DNA from 2 places in the Pseudomonas sichuanensis genome. Region 1 is predicted to be linked to the other one. Evidence: riboswitches for the same ligand, from Rfam matches in the RefSeq annotation. Region 1 holds a riboswitch; the other holds the start of a gene.
The links. A riboswitch is a leader RNA that binds a small molecule or an ion and turns the genes downstream of it on or off. The one in region 1 is predicted to bind cobalamin.
Positions count from the first base shown of each region.

Region 1 (7,626 bases):
AGTAGTTCACCACGAAGCCTTGATCGTGGCTGGAGGCATTGCGGTCGGTACCTTCGTTGAAGTGCCCGGCCACCAGCTTGAGCCGGTCGATCTCGTTGCTGGTGAGGAACCAGCCGGTGAAGGTCTCGGGCAACAGGCGGCTGTCTGATGAGCTGAACACCGGGGTCTTGACCCGTTGCTCGCCGTAGGCCAGCACGGTGTTGGAGGCGCGCAGCTTGACCGCCGCGCCACCCCGGCTGTATTCGCTCTTGGGGTGGCCGTCGTTGTCGATGGCCAGCAGGCGCGCCTTGCCGGCGCGGCCGCCGCCGCTGTCGAGCTGCACGCCAAGGTAGGCATGGGCATCGACGCCCACGCCGATGAGGCCTTGAGTGAAGCCGGAACTGAATGTACCCATCAGGCCGTAGGCCCATTCCTCGGCCTTGCCGCTGCGTTCGGCGCGGGGTTTGTAGGCGTTGCGCGCGGCACTGTTGCGCCCGCCGTTGCGGTAGTCGCGCTGGTCGTAGACGGTGCGGTTGAGCAGGCTCCAGCTGCTGTCTTCGACGATGCCATTGGCCTTGGACTGGGCAGATTCGCCCAGGGCCAGCGGGCTGAGGCCAAGCAGCGGCAGGGCGATGAACAGCGGTTTCATTGCGCGGCCTCCAGCTTTTGCAGCTGCGCGGCGAGGCGGCTGGCCGCGCGGGCGGGCAGGGCGCCTGGCAACTGCGCCGGCGTGGGTTCGCCCACCTGCACCAGCATCACCATGCCCATCGCCAGATGCGGGATGCACTGGATGCCATACAGCCCGGGCTGGCTGAAGGTGTATTCGTACGGCTGGTTGAGCTTGCTTTTGAACGCTTCGGCGCCTGCCGGCAGCAGGCCAGGAATGCTCGCCGCGTTGTGCCCGGCCTGGGTCGGCAGAAAGCGCACGGTGTCGCCCGGGGCAATGCGCAGGTGGTCCGGCTCGTAGACCATCGCCCCCTCGGCGCCGCGGTTGAGCATCTTCACTTCGAACACCTCGGCCTGGGTGGCGGTGGTGGTCAGCAAGGCGGCAAGCAGCAGGGCGGCGGAGCGGGGCGGCATGGGCGGAACTTCCTGGTTCAGGGGGCGCGAAAACGCAGGATGCGCGCGCCGTCGAAGGGATCGGTTAGGTAGTGGGCGTGTACGCCGAAAGTGCTCAGCAGGCGCTCTGGGGTGAGTACGGCTTCGGGCTTGCCGAGGGCCACCAGGCGGCCCTGGTCGAGCACGGCCAGGCGGTCGCAGGTGAGCGCCTGGTTGAGGTCGTGCAGGGCCACCAGGGTGGTCACCGGCAGCGCCTGGACCTGTTGCAGCAGGCTCAGCTGGTGCTGGATATCCAGGTGGTTGGTCGGCTCGTCGAGCAGCAGCAGTTGCGGGCGCTGGGCCAGGGCGCGGGCGATGTGCACGCGCTGGCGTTCGCCACCGGACAGCTCGCGCCAGATGCGCTGGCTGAGGTGGCTGGCGTCGACATCGGCCAGGGCTTGCTCGACGATGGCGCGGTCGGCCTTGCCGAAGGGCGCCAATGCCGAGAGCCAGGGTGTGCGGCCCAGTGCCACGGCTTCGAAGACACTGATGGCGTCCTGGGTGTCGGCCTGTTGCTCGACCAGTGCCAGCTGCTGGGCGATGCGCCGGCGTGGCAGTGTCGCCAAGGGTTCCCCGAGCAAGTGCACCTTGCCCGTGGTGGGCGTGCGCAGGCCGGCGAGCAGCTTGAGCAAGGTGGATTTGCCCGAGCCGTTGGGGCCGACGATACCGAGGGTTTCACCGGGGCGCACGGCCAGGTCGATACCTTGCAGCACCTCGCGGTCACCCAGGCGCAGGCTCAAACCTTGGCAGGCGAGCGGGGCGACTTCCAGCGAGTTCATCACGGTCATGGGCGCCCCCGGCGGCTGACCAGGATCAGCGCGAACACCGGTGCACCGATCAGCGCGGTGACCACGCCCACGGGGATCACCTGGCCGGCGATCAGGGTGCGCGAAAGGATGTCGGCGACGATCAGGAACAGCGCGCCCCCGAGGGCGCTGGCCGGCAGCAGGCGGCTGTGGCCGGGGCCGAGCAGCAGGCGCAGGGCGTGGGGGATGACCAGGCCGACGAAACCGATGGCGCCGACGATCGACACCATCACCGCGGTCACCAGCGCCGTGCAACTGATCAGCAGCAACTGGGTGCGGCGTACCGGCACGCCCAGCGAGGCGGCGGAATCGGCGCCGAAGGTGAAGGCGTCCAGTGCACGGCGGTGCCACAGGCACACCGCCAGGCCAAGCACGGCCACCGGCAGTGCCAGCCACACCGACGGCCAGCGCACGCCGCTGAGGTTGCCCAGCAGCCAGAACAGGATGCCGCGCGCCTGCTCGGCGGTGGCCGACTTGGTGATCAGGAAGGCGGTCAGGGCGTTGAACAGTTGCGACCCGGCAATGCCTGCCAGGATCACCTGGGCGTTGTTGTGGCTGCTGGCACTGGCGCGCGACAGCAAGAGCACCAGGCCGAACGCCGCCAGCGCGCCGATGAAGGCGCCGCCGGACAGCGACAGCGCTGCGCCGCCCAGGCCAAGCAGGCCGACCGCCACGGCGCCGGTCGAGGCGCCTGCGGACAGGCCCAGCAAGTAGGGCTCGGCCAGCGGGTTGCGCAGCAACGCCTGCAGCACCACGCCGCAAGTGGCCAGGCCCGCGCCGCAGGCGGCGGCGACCAGAGTGCGCGGCAGCCGGTAGTTCCAGACGATGCCGGCGTCGATCGGGTCGAGGGCGTGGCCGGCCTGCCACAGCTGGTTGGCCAGCACCTGCCAGACCAGGTCGATGCTCAGGCGGGTTTCGCCGATGGCGATGCCGGCGAGCATGGCCAGCAGCAGGGCGGCCAGCGCGGCAATGGCGAGGGGCAGCAGGCGGCTCATGGTTGTGGCGCTTGGCCGTTGGCGAAGGCTGCGGACAACCGCTCAAGGCCACGGAACAGGCGAATGCCGGCCTGCATGGCGTCGGCATCGAGGACTATGATGCGGCCGTTTTTCACGGCGTCCATGTTCTTGGTTACCGGGTCGCTGCGCAGGAATTCGAGCTTCTTCTGGAAGTCGTCGGCGGGGAAGCGGCGGCGGTCCATGCGGGCGATGATCAGCCAGGTGGGGTTGGCTTTGGCCAGGGTTTCCCAACCCACGGTGGGCCATTCTTCGCTGGACTCGACCACGTTGCGCACGCCCAGGGTCTGCAGCATGAAGTCGGCCACGCCCTGGCGGCCGGCGACGTAGGGGTCGATCTCAAGGTCGGCGCTGGAGAACCAGAACAGTGCGCTGGTGCCGGCAAGGTCCTTGCCGGCCAGTTGCTGTCTGGCATGCTCCAGCTGGCCCTTGAGTTGCGCGTTCAGCGCCGTGCCACGGTCCTGCACGTCGAAGATCTCGGCCAGCTGGCTGACGCTCTTGTAGATGGTCTCGACCTTGAACGGCTGCAGGCGGGTGCCGTCGGCGCCGACCAGGTTGTCCTTGCCTTCGCAGTCGGACGGCAGCAGGTAGGTGGGGATCTTCAGCTCGGCGAACTGCTCGCGGGTGCCGACCACGCCCTGGGCGCCGACCATCCATTCGAACTGTACGGCCACCAGTTGCGGGCGTTTGCCCACCACCGCTTCGAAGCTGGGGTCGTTGTCGGCCAGGCGCTCGACCTTGTCATTCTGCGTCTTGAACTCGGGCAGCACGTTGTTGAACCACAGCGAGGTGCCGGCCAGTTTGTCGCCCAGGCCCAGCGCATAGAGCATCTCGGTGCCGGCCTGGCCGATGGTCACGGCGCGCGCGGGCGCCTGGGCGAAGGTTTGCGGCACGCCGCAGTTTTCGACGGTGAGCGGGTAGTGCGTGGCGGCGGCCTGGGCCAGGCCGGTCAGCGACATGGCGGCGAGCAGGGTGGCGATACGGGGCAGCATGGTCGGGCGATCTCCTGTCGAAGGGTGCACGGAATGAGCACGGACAGGCATCGCCAGGCTTCGGGCAGGGCGCCCGAGGCAACTAACGGATGGCCATCCCGGACACCCCGCCGGTTGGTGAACATGTGCCGGCAGGTCTCCTGACTGGTGCGTCCTGGCCCTGCGCCAGCCTTCCCGGACACAAGGTCCAGTGGCATCGATGGCGCGGGCTCGGCACCTACAGTTGCGGGGGCAGTTCCCTTTGGCGCGCGTGTGGCGGCCTGGGGATTCCCTATTAATTCCGAGTGGAAACCGGCGGGCGGCATGGTAGACCATCACCCGCCGGGTGAAAACGCCTTTACAGGTATTTGAGCCAGGCGATGTCGCGCCGGCGTGCCTTAAGGCGGGCGAACCCACGCACCGGCAGGTACAGCGCCGCAGCCAGCAGCACGGCACTCAGCCACACCGCGGCAATGCCGTCGAAGCCGAAATAGTCGCCGTGGTTGAGGCCCAGCAGCGCCACGCAGGCCAGGTAAAGCAGCTTGAGCACGTACAGGTGCAGCAGGTAGAAGAACATCGGTGCGGCGCCGAACACCGCCAGCATGCTGATCCAGCGGGCGGACCCTGCGCGCTCGAAGCCGCGCAGCAGCAACAGGCCGGTGCCCAGGGTAAGGGCGAGGAACAGCAGTGACGGCGGGTATTTGGTGATGTTGAAGAAGCTCATCAGGGTTTGCGTGACACTTGGGTAGCTGTTCCACGGCGCTTCGCCGTAGCCGTTGAGCAGGCGCAGCACGGCGAAACCGAGCAGTGCGGCGGTGCCGGCCAACAGCAAACGGTTCTGGCGCTCGGCGGCATTGCTGGTGCGGGCGAACCACGGGCCCAGGCCATAACCCAGGGCGATCACGCCAATCCACGGCAGCACCGGGTAGGAGGTGCGCAGGCGCAGGCTGTCGGTCGCTTGCAGCCAGCCACGGTCATGCAGGATCGCCCAGGGCACGTGCAGCGCCGACTCCGGGCCGAAATGCAGGCCATCGAGCAGGTTGTGCCCGGCCACGATCAGCGCACCCAGCGCCAGCAGTGCCGGGCGCGGCAGCCACACCAGCAGCGACAGGGCGATCATGCTGATACCGATGGCCCAGATCACCTGCAGGTAGATCACGCTCGGCGGCAGTTGGAAGGTCCAGGCGAAGTTGACCAGGGTGAACTCCAGCGCCACCAGGAACAGCCCGCGCTTGAACAGGAATGCCGAGACGTCGCTGCGGCCTTGGTACTTCTCGCCGTACAGCCAGGCCGACAGCCCGGTCAACAGCACGAACACCGGCGCGCACAGGTGGGCCAGGGTGCGGCTGGCGAACAGGCTGGGGTCGGTGGCGTCGATGCTCATCGGGTCGCTGACCTGGCGATGCAGGAAAAAGGTTTCGCGCACGTGGTCGAGCAGCATGAACAGGATCACCAGGCCGCGCAGGGCATCGATGCTCTGCAGGCGCTGGGTGATCAGGGTGGGGGAGGCGGTGGCGCTGGTCATCGGCAAGGGGTCGCAGGCAGGAATGAATGTCAAATGAAACGTTATCTTATAACTATTTGGCTTGAGCTGAACAGAGGCTTGGGTGGGTAAATCTGCATGCCCGCCTGGAGCGAGTGCCATCTAGTGGCGATTGGCCTGCTCGAGACACTTGTGCTTTAGCGAGCATTGGTGGATACATGCAGGCCGCGTGATGCTGAATGTAATTTGCCGACAAGGACTGCCATGAAACCCACCCATCTGCTACTGGCCTCATTGCTGACGTTGCCGTGCGCCTCGGCCCTGGCCGACAGCTGCCGCAAGAACATCCAGGGCGGCGAGGATTGCCGCTACAGCGACGGCACTACCTCAACCAGCCGCGCCAATATCATGGGCGGCTTCGATACCACCTACAGCGACGGGCGCCGCTCCAGCAGCCGCTCGAATATTCAGGGTGGGTTGGATACGCGCTACAGCGACGGCAGTTCTTCCAGTAGTCGCTCGAACATCCAGGGTGGGCAGGACACGCGCTACAGCGATGGCCGCTCTTCCAGCAGCCGGGCGAATATTCAGGGTGGGCAGGATACGCGCTACAGCGATGGCAGCTCTTCCAGTAGTCGGTCGAATATTCAGGGCGGGCAGGACACGCGTTACAGCGGTGGTAGCGGTGAGCGTGATCAGGGGCGGCGGTGGTAGGGGCTGCTGTGTGTTCGGCTGGGTATCTTCAGCGCCTATGAGATCGAGCGCCGCCCGCGCGGCGCTTCGCGGGTAAACCCGCTCCCACAGTTTGTTTCGGGCCAGTCTTTCCTGTGCCATTACCTGGTCCGCCTTGTTGGTACGACGCGGTTTCAGTGTGGGCGTTGCCGCCGCCCCACATGACTCAAGGCATGCACCAAGGCAGGCACCGGTACTTTCACAGGAATAATTGGCCCGAAATAAACTGTGGGAGCGGGTTTACCCGCGAAGCGCCGCGCGGGCGGCGCTCGATCTTGAGAGCGCTGCAAAATTACCACCCTACGCCTGCCCGCCCACACGCGCGACTAAGTCGGCCACTTGAACCCCCACACCCCCCTCACGCCGCCCGCTCCAGCACATCCAGCAACTCGACAAACTCCTGCGCCAGCCTGTGGCGCGGCGCCAGGTGCACCAGGGGCACGGCCGCTTCATGGGACTCGCGCATCTTGATCGAGTTGCTCAGGTACACCGGCAGCACCGGCAGCCCTTCGCCGCGCAACTGGTCGACCAGGGTCTGGTGCAGGGCGGTGCGCCCGGCGAACTGGTTGACCACCACACCTTCAACCTGCAACGCGGCATTGTGGTCCTGGCGCAGTTCGTCGACCTCGGCCATAACGTTAAGCAGCGCCTGGCGCGAGAAGCTGTCGCAGTCGTAGGGGATCAGCAGGCGCTCGGCGGCCACCAGGGCGCTGAAGGTGTAGAAGTTCAGCGCCGGTGGCGTGTCGATGTAGATCCGCTCGTAGTCCGCCGACAGCTCCACCAGCAGCTTGCGCAGCTTGTTGATCTTGAACTTGCTCTCCAGCTTGCCTTGCAGGTCGGCTAGGTCGGGGCTGGCGGTGATCAGGTGCAGGTTGGCGTAGCGGGTTTCGGTGATGGCCACGCGGTGCTTCTTGCCGGTGGCCGGCGCGGGGGCAAGGGTCTGGCGGAAGAAATCGGCGATGCCCGCCGGGATGTCGTGGTTGACCAGGCCGGTCAGGTAAAAGGTGGCGTTGGCCTGAGGGTCGAGGTCCACCAGCAGGGTGCGATAGCCCTCGGCGGCACTGGCAGCGGCCAGGTTACAGGCAATGCTGGACTTGCCTACACCGCCTTTCTGGTTGAACACGACACGACGCATGGCTGAATCATCCTTGAGGGGAAATGGCAGATCGGGGTCAATCCTATGACCGAAAGGTGACAGTTTTAAGACAAGGCTTGTTACATGTCCCGCCTGCGTCGTGCATCAGGGCGTAAAGCGCCACTGTCATGGAGCGGCTTGCTGCAACGCCTGGAGTTCGTCCTCGACCTCTTGCATGCGCGCTTCGACCAAGGCCTGCACTTTCGGGTCCCTGGCGCTCTCGCGCATCAGCGCGGTCAGTTTTTCGCTCAGCCGCTTGCCTTCATCGGTTTCGCCCAGCGCCTTGGCCTTGGCCGGGTCGCGGGTGGCGGCGACGATGGTGTCGAATTCGCCATCGTCGAAGTTCTTTTCGCTGTAGAGCCGATACAGGTCCTGGCGCTGGTCCTCGACGGTCAGGTGCTTGCGCAGT
Region 1 is NZ_CP087185.1:3,565,041-3,572,666, reverse strand. Features, by position in the region: gene LOY51_RS16030 (OprD family porin) at 1-628, opposite strand, end outside; gene LOY51_RS16025 (pseudoazurin) at 625-1,059, opposite strand; gene LOY51_RS16020 (ABC transporter ATP-binding protein) at 1,077-1,865, opposite strand; gene LOY51_RS16015 (FecCD family ABC transporter permease) at 1,862-2,878, opposite strand; gene LOY51_RS16010 (ABC transporter substrate-binding protein) at 2,875-3,888, opposite strand; cobalamin riboswitch at 4,002-4,199, opposite strand; gene LOY51_RS16005 (acetyltransferase domain-containing protein) at 4,226-5,392, opposite strand; gene LOY51_RS16000 (hypothetical protein) at 5,615-6,064, shown strand; gene LOY51_RS15995 (ParA family protein) at 6,441-7,217, opposite strand; gene LOY51_RS15990 (DUF2059 domain-containing protein) at 7,344-7,626, opposite strand, start outside.

Region 2 (7,626 bases), 420 kb from region 1:
TGCTGTAGCAGCGCCGGGCGTGGACCCTCCCAGGCCTGGCCGAGGTCGCAATCGAGCGGGTCGAAGCCCAGCCCCAGCGCCCGGGCCAGGGCGCGGATCAGGCTGGCATTGCCGCCCTTGCCGTCACCGCGTTCCACCCGCAGCAGCGCCAACAGCGTGTCGCTGCGCAGCCGGCCCTGGGGCGACTGGCCGAACACATGCAGGCCATCGCGGATCTGCGATTCCTTGAGGTCGCACAGGTAGGTGTCGAGCCGCGGCAGCCACACCGCCGCGTCGTCCAGCTGGCCTTCGAGCTGCAGGTCGCGGTCGATGTGGTTGGCCTTGAGCAGTTCGAGGATGTCGCGCTGCAGCTCCTGGGCACGGCGCGGGTCAAGCAGCTGCGCTTCGTAGTATTCGTCAGCCAGCTGCTCCAGCTGGCGCAGCGGGCCATAGGTTTCGGCACGGGTCAGCGGCGGCATCAGGTGGTCGATGATCACCGCCTGGGTGCGCCGTTTGGCCTGGGCGCCCTCGCCCGGGTCGTTGACGATGAACGGGTAGATGTTCGGCAGCGGGCCGAGCAAGGCGTCTGGCCAGCATTCATTGGACAGCCCGACCCCCTTGCCCGGCAGCCACTCCAGGTTGCCGTGCTTGCCGACGTGAATCAGCGCATCGGCGGCATAGCCGTTGCGCAGCCAGAAGTGGAACGCCAGGTAGCCGTGGGGCGGCACCAGGTCGGGGTCGTGGTACACCGCGCTGTGGTCGACCTGGTAGCCGCGCGCGGGCTGGATGCCGACGAAGGTCAGGCCGTAGCGCAGGCCGGCCACCATCAAACGCCCGCTGCGGTACATCGGGTCCTGTTCGGGCGGGCCCCAACGTTCCAGCACGGCGCGCTGGTTGGCTTCGGGCAAGGCGGTGAAGGCGCTGTGGTAATCGGCCAGGCTCAGGCTCTGGGCACAGGGGCGCTGGTCGAGGTGGTCGAGGTCGTTGGTCACCCCGCCGAGCAACTGGTGGATCAGTTCGGTGCCACTGTCGGGCAGGCCGGCCACCGGGTAACCCTGCGCCTGCAAGGCCTTGAGAATGTTGAGTGCGGCGCCGGGCGTATCCAGGCCGACGCCATTGCCGATGCGTCCATCGCGGGTCGGGTAGTTGGCCAGCACCAGCGCCACGCGCTTCGCCTGGTTGTCAAGGCGCGCCAGCTCGACCCAGCGCCGCGCCAGTTCGGCGACGAAGTCCATGCGTTCAGGGTGGGCCCGGTAGCAGACCACGTCGGACTGGCTGCGCTCGCTGCGCCAGGCCAGGTCCTTGAAGCTCACGGGGCGGGTGATGATGCGCCCGTCCAGTTCCGGCAAGGCGATGTGCATGGCCAGGTCGCGAGCGCCCAAGCCCTGTTCGCTCTGCTCCCAGGCCGGTTGGTTGTCCTGGGCGCAGATCGCCTGCAGCACCGGTACATCGCGGCGCAATGGGCGCAGGTTGGGCTGTTCGGGGCTGGACAAGGCAAAGCCGGTGGTGTTGATCACCACTTCAGCCTGCACTTCATCGAGCCAGGCCTCGACCTGGTCGAGGCAGGCGCGCTCCTTGAGGCTGGCCACGGCAATGGGCAGCGGGTTCAGGCCACAGGCTTGCAGGCGTTGGCAAAACACGTCGATGAAGGCGGTGTTGGCCGCCTGCAGGTGCGAGCGATAGAACAACAGTGGCGCCACCGGCTGCTCGGGATGCCAGTCGGCGTACCAGTCCTGCAACTGGGCGCTGGCCTTGGCCGGGTGGTAAACCGCAGTACGCGGCAACGGCTGCGGTTCATCCCAGGCGTAGTCACGCCCCAACCACTGGCTGGCCAGGCAATTGAACAGGCTGACCGCGTTGGCCTTGCCACCCTGGCGCAGGTAGTGCCAGAGGCGTTCGGCCTGCTCGCCACGCACCGTGCCCAGGTCGGTCAGTTCCGGGTCGGGGCGGTCATCGCCGGGCACCAGGATCAGTTGCACGCCGCGCTGGCTGAGTTCCACCAGTTGCTCGACGCCATAGCGCCAGTAACCGACGCCGCCGTGCAGCGACACCAGGATCACCTTGGCGTGGCGCAGCACCTCGTCTACATACAGGTCGACCGAGGCGTGGTTCTGCACCTGCATGGGGTTGGCCAGGCGCACGCTGGGGAAGTCGTCCGGCAACTGCTCGGCGGTTTCGGCGAGCAGCGCCAGGTGCGAATCGCCGCTGCAGAGGATCACCAGCTCGGCGGGAGTCTGGCCGAGGTCGGCAATGCTGTCGTCCGGCACGAAGCCGCCGGGCTGGGTCCTCAGCAGGTGCATGGGTCAGGCGCCCAGGGACTGGCGCAGGCGCGCTTCCAGGTGCACGGCATCGAGGTCCTGGCCGATCAGCACCAGGCGGGTGATGCGCGGCTCGTCAGTGCGCCAGGCGCGGTCGAAGTGCTTGTCGAAGCGCGTGCCCACGCCCTGGATCAGCAGGCGCATCGGCTTGCCGGGAATGGCGGCGAAGCCTTTGGCGCGCAGGATGCCGAACTCGGTGACCAGTTGCGTCAGGGCATCGAGCAGCAGGCTTTCGTCGGCCTCTGGCAGGTCGATGGAGATCGAGTCGAAGGCGTCATGGTCGTGATCGTCGTGGTCATCGCCGTCGTGGTGCGAATCGTGGTGGGTGCGACGGCCGTCGATGTGCGCCTCGGATTCGGCACCGACGCCCAGCAGCACTTCCAGCGGCAGGCGGCCACTGCTGGCTTCGATCACTTTCACCGCTGGCGGCAGCTCTTCGGCGACTTCGGCACGAACCTTGGCCAGGCCTTCGGCGTCGATCAGGTCGGCCTTGTTCAACACCACCAGGTCGGCGCTGGCCAGCTGGTCGGCGAACAGTTCATGCAGCGGCGACTCGTGGTCCAGGTTGGGGTCGAGCTTGCGCTGGGCGTCGACCTGGTCCGGGTAGGCGGCGAAGGTGCCGGCGGCCACTGCCGGGCTGTCGACCACGGTGATAACCGCATCGACGGTGCAGGCGTTGCGGATTTCTGGCCACTGGAAGGCTTGCACCAGGGGCTTGGGCAGGGCCAGGCCGCTGGTTTCGATAAGGATGTGGTCGAGGTCGCCGCGGCGCGCCACCAGTTCGCGCATCACCGGGAAGAACTCTTCCTGCACGGTGCAGCACAGGCAGCCATTGGCCAGCTCGTAGACGCGGCCGTTGGCTTCTTCTTCAGTGCAACCAATGCTGCACTGCTTGAGGATTTCGCCATCGATGCCCAGCTCGCCGAACTCGTTGACGATCACCGCGATGCGGCGGCCCTGGGCGTTGTCGAGCATGTGGCGCAGTAAGGTGGTCTTGCCCGAGCCGAGGAAGCCGGTGACGATGGTGACGGGGAGCTTGGCCAGTGTTTTCATGTCGCGATGCCCTTGGCAGCAATGGCGCGGGCATGCGGGACGACAGCCTCGGGCGTTGCCGGCCGGGCGCGTTCGCCACCGGATCACCCCGCCCGGTTGATAGTCGAAAACGTTGCGAGGCAGGTCTCCTGGCTTGCACTGTTCCGGCAGCGGTGCCGGGGGGATGGCGCCTTCCCGCGCTTGCGCAGTGGCTGTGCCGATCCTTTTGAGTGCTTACAGTTGCGGGGGCAGCCGCGGCTTGGACCGCGTTCCCGTCTTAGCTCCGGCCTGGGCCGGAGAACCTCGAAGCGGCAAGGCTACGCATCCGCCCGACACCGGTCAACCGCTGGGGCGATTGACGCAAGCCACGCCCCATGATTTGCTAGCGCACTGCGTTCAGGTGCCCCCATTGGGGGTGAAACGGGAAACCGGTGCGTCCAGCGTCTTTAATAGACAGCGGACAAGGCCGGTGCTGCCCCCGCAACGGTAAGCGAGTGAAGCGTCTTGACCACTGTGCCGGTTCAACAGGCATGGGAAGGTGACGCCAATAGATGGAGCACCGCTCCACCTCGCCAGCCCGGAGACCGGCCTGACACCACATCAACACCCCGCGGTGGGCGGGCGCTGTCGTATTCCCTGGGCTGTCCTGCCCGGGAGCGCCGCGCCTGCCCGTTGCCCCAATAAAAGCAGCAGAGGAACGCGTCATGCCGATTACCAGCACAAAACACAGCATCTCCACCCCCGCCACACTCAGCCAGCGCATGGTCATCGCCATCGGCGCCAGCCTGCTGGGCCTGTGCCTGGTTTACTTCGCCGGCTTCTCGCACATCGAGGCGGTGCACAACGCTGCCCACGACACCCGCCACAGCGCCGCCTTCCCCTGCCACTGAGTAGCCCCGCATGATTACCCGTATTGCCCGCACTGCGGGCTTCAGTGGGCTGCTCGCCGCCCTGCTGCTGACACTGCTGCAAAGCTTCTGGGTCGCACCGCTGATTCTGCAGGCGGAGACCTATGAAAGCGCCGCCCCGGCAGCCGAGCACCATGAGCATGGCGAAGCCGCCGCCCCCCACGAGCATGAGCACAGCGCCGAAGCTTGGGCGCCGGAAGACGGCTGGCAACGCGTGCTGTCCACCACCGGTGGCAACCTGGTGGTAGCCGTCGGCTTTGCGCTGATCCTCGTCGCGCTGTATAGCCTGCGCGAGCCGGGCCGGGTCAGCACCGGCGCGCTGTGGGGCCTGGCCGGCTTTGCGGTGTTCTGCCTGGCGCCGACCCTGGGCCTGCCGCCGGAGCTGCCGGGCACCGCCGCTGCCGACCTGGGCCAACGCCAGACCTGGTGGATCGGCACCGCCGCCGCCACCGCCACTGGCCTGGCATTGCTGGTGTTCGGTCGCCACTGGCTGTTGAAGGTACTTGGCGCGGCGCTGCTGATTGTGCCCCACGTGATCGGCGCGCCACAGCCAGCGGTGCATGAAAGCCTGGCACCCGAGGCACTGGAAACCCAGTTCAAGATCGCTTCCTGGCTGACCAATGCCGCCTTCTGGGTGGCCCTGGGCCTGCTCAGCGCCTGGCTGTACCGTCGCTACAGTCAAGCCTGATGCTGGAATCTGCAAAGCCGCCGGCGCTGTATGCCGGCTTTGGGTGCCGCCGGGGTTGCCCGGTGGAGACCCTGGCGGTCCTGCTGCGCCAGACCCTGGCCGAGCATGCCCTGCCGCTCAGCGCGCTGCGCGGCATCGCCAGCATCGCGCCAAAGGCCCGGGAGCCAGGCCTGCTGGCCTTGGCCGAGCGCCTCGGGCTGCCGTTCATCTGTTTCGATGCCGGGCAACTGCTCGGCTTCGAGCCGCTGCTCAGCCAGCGCTCGGCCATCGCCTTCGCCCAGACCGGCTGCTGGGGTGTGGCCGAAAGCGCCGCATTGGCCCTGGCTGGCCGCGAATCGCTGCAGCCTGGCCTGCGCGTACCGCGCCAGCGACTCGGCGGCGCTACCCTGGCGCTGGCCATCGGCGGATAATCCGCCCTTTTACCTGCAAGGACTCCCCATGACGGTCTACTTCATCGGCGCCGGCCCCGGCGATCCGGAACTGATCACGGTCAAGGGCCAGCGTTTGATCCGCCAGTGCCCGGTGATCATCTATGCCGGCTCGCTGGTACCCGCTGCCGTGCTCGAAGGGCACCGTGCCGAGACAGTGATCAACAGTGCCGAACTGCACCTGCAGCAGATCGTCGAGGCCATGCGCCAGGCCCACGCCAACGGCCAGGACGTGGCCCGGGTACATAGCGGCGACCCCAGCCTGTATGGCGCCATCGGTGAGCAGATCCGCCAACTGCGCGAACTGGGCATCGACTACCAGATCATCCCCGGCGTGACGGCCACCGCCGCCAGCGCCGCGCTGCTGGGTTGCGAGCTGACCCTGCCAGAGGTGTCGCAAACGGTGATCCTGACCCGTTACGGCGACAGCTCACCGATGCCGGCCGGCGAACAACTGGCCGACTTGGCCCGGCATGGCAGCACCCTGGCCATCCATCTGGGCATCAAGAACCTGGCGCGGATCGTCGAGGAACTCCTGCCCCATTACGGCGCCGACTGCCCGATCGCCGTGGTCCATCGCGCCACCTGGCCCGATCAGGACTGGGCCAGGGGCACCCTGGCGGACATCGTCGAGCGCGTGGCCAGCAAGGGCTTCCGGCGCACGGCGCTGATCCTGGTCGGCCATGTGCTGGGTGATGCACCGTTCGCCGAATCGGCGCTGTACCGCGCCGGCCACGCCCACCTGTACCGCCCGGGCAACTGAAGCGATTGCCGCCAGACGTGGCGACGGCGCACACTGCCCTTCCACGTCACGGAGCCACGCCCATGCTCGAACTACGCCCCAACTGCGAGTGCTGCAACAGCGACCTGCCGGGCGACAGCCCGGACGCCTTGATCTGCTCGTTCGAATGCACCTTCTGTCGCAGCTGCAATGACCAGCACTTGCACGGCCGCTGCCCCAACTGTGGCGGCCCGCTACTCAGCCGCCCGCCCCGGGTGGGCCAGGCCCTGAAGAACAACCCCGCCTCCAGCGAGCGCATCCTCAAGGCACATCCCGCCTGCAACTGACCCGCCTGCCTCAGTACCTGTCCCGGGGCGTTCCCGCGCCCCTTTTGTAGTCCTTTTCTACAATTCCTTGTTGTCTTTTCAACGCGCCTATACTCGCCTATTACCAAGGGTTCGGAATCACCGTAATGTGCGCGCTGCCCAATTGATCCGCAGGCGTGAGCCCGACGGAAGACAGGACATGGGCTCAATCCGACAGGAGTTTCACATGACATCCGTGCTGTTGGTCGATGACCATCACATTGTTCGCCTTGCTGTACGCATGCTGCTCGAGGGGGAGCGCTTCACCGTCGTCGGCGAAACCGGTAAAGGCAAGGATGCCGCACGCCTGGCCGAGCAGACCAAGGCAGATGTGGTCATCCTCGATATCGGCCTGCCCGACCTCGATGGCATGGAAGTGATCAAACGCCTCAAGCTGCTCACCCCCTCCCCCAGGATCATGGCGTTGACCGGCCAGCCGGCCGACTTGTACGTACGCCGGTGCATGGACGCCGGCATCTCGGCCTTCGTCAACAAGGACGAAGACCTCGACGCCCTGGTCTTTGCCCTCAAGGCACTGGTCAAAGGCTATTCGACCTTCCCGCAGATGGCAGTCAACAGCAACACCCTGGAAAGCGAGGGTGACCGACTGGGCAGCCTGTCGAACCGTGAAATGGAGGTGCTGCGCCGCCTCTGCGCGGGGCAGAGCAACAAGCTGATCGGCGAGCAGATGCACCTCAGCGCCAAGACCATCAGTACCTACCGCGGCCGGATCATGGAGAAGCTCAAGGTCGAATCACTGGTGGAAATGGTCGACCTGGCCAAACGCAACAACGCGGGCTGAAGCATGAGCAAGGGCACACTGCTGTGCCTGGTGCTGACCTTGCTGGTGCCCGTGCAGGGACTGTCCCAGACCACCAGCGAGGACCGTCACCTGCTGGCCCGCGCCCAGAGCGCCGCCGCGCCACTGCCCCTTGACGACAACGACCGGCAATGGCTGCGCGAACGCCAGGTACTGACCTTGGGGGGCTCGCGCCCCGACTACCCGCCTTTCGATATCAACACCAGCCAGGACGACTACGAGGGCCTGAGCGCCGATTACGCCGGCCTGATCGCCGAGCAACTGGGGATACCCATCAAGGTACGGCGTTACCCTACCCGCGCGCAGGCCATCGCGGCCCTGCACCGAGGCGAGATCGACCTGCTGGGCACTTCCAACGCTTTCGAAG
Region 2 is NZ_CP087185.1:3,140,593-3,148,218, forward strand. Features, by position in the region: gene cobN (cobaltochelatase subunit CobN) at 1-2,279, opposite strand, end outside; gene cobW (cobalamin biosynthesis protein CobW) at 2,283-3,350, opposite strand; cobalamin riboswitch at 3,452-3,650, opposite strand; cobalamin riboswitch at 3,711-3,936, shown strand; gene LOY51_RS14200 (CbtB domain-containing protein) at 4,034-4,219, shown strand; gene LOY51_RS14205 (CbtA family protein) at 4,230-4,925, shown strand; gene LOY51_RS14210 (cobalamin biosynthesis protein) at 4,925-5,335, shown strand; gene cobM (precorrin-4 C(11)-methyltransferase) at 5,364-6,116, shown strand; gene LOY51_RS14220 (DUF1272 domain-containing protein) at 6,179-6,421, shown strand; gene LOY51_RS14225 (response regulator transcription factor) at 6,627-7,241, shown strand; gene LOY51_RS14230 (transporter substrate-binding domain-containing protein) at 7,245-7,626, shown strand, end outside.
Region 2: another riboswitch for cobalamin. It lies ahead of LOY51_RS14200 (CbtB domain-containing protein); the one in region 1 lies ahead of LOY51_RS16010 (ABC transporter substrate-binding protein).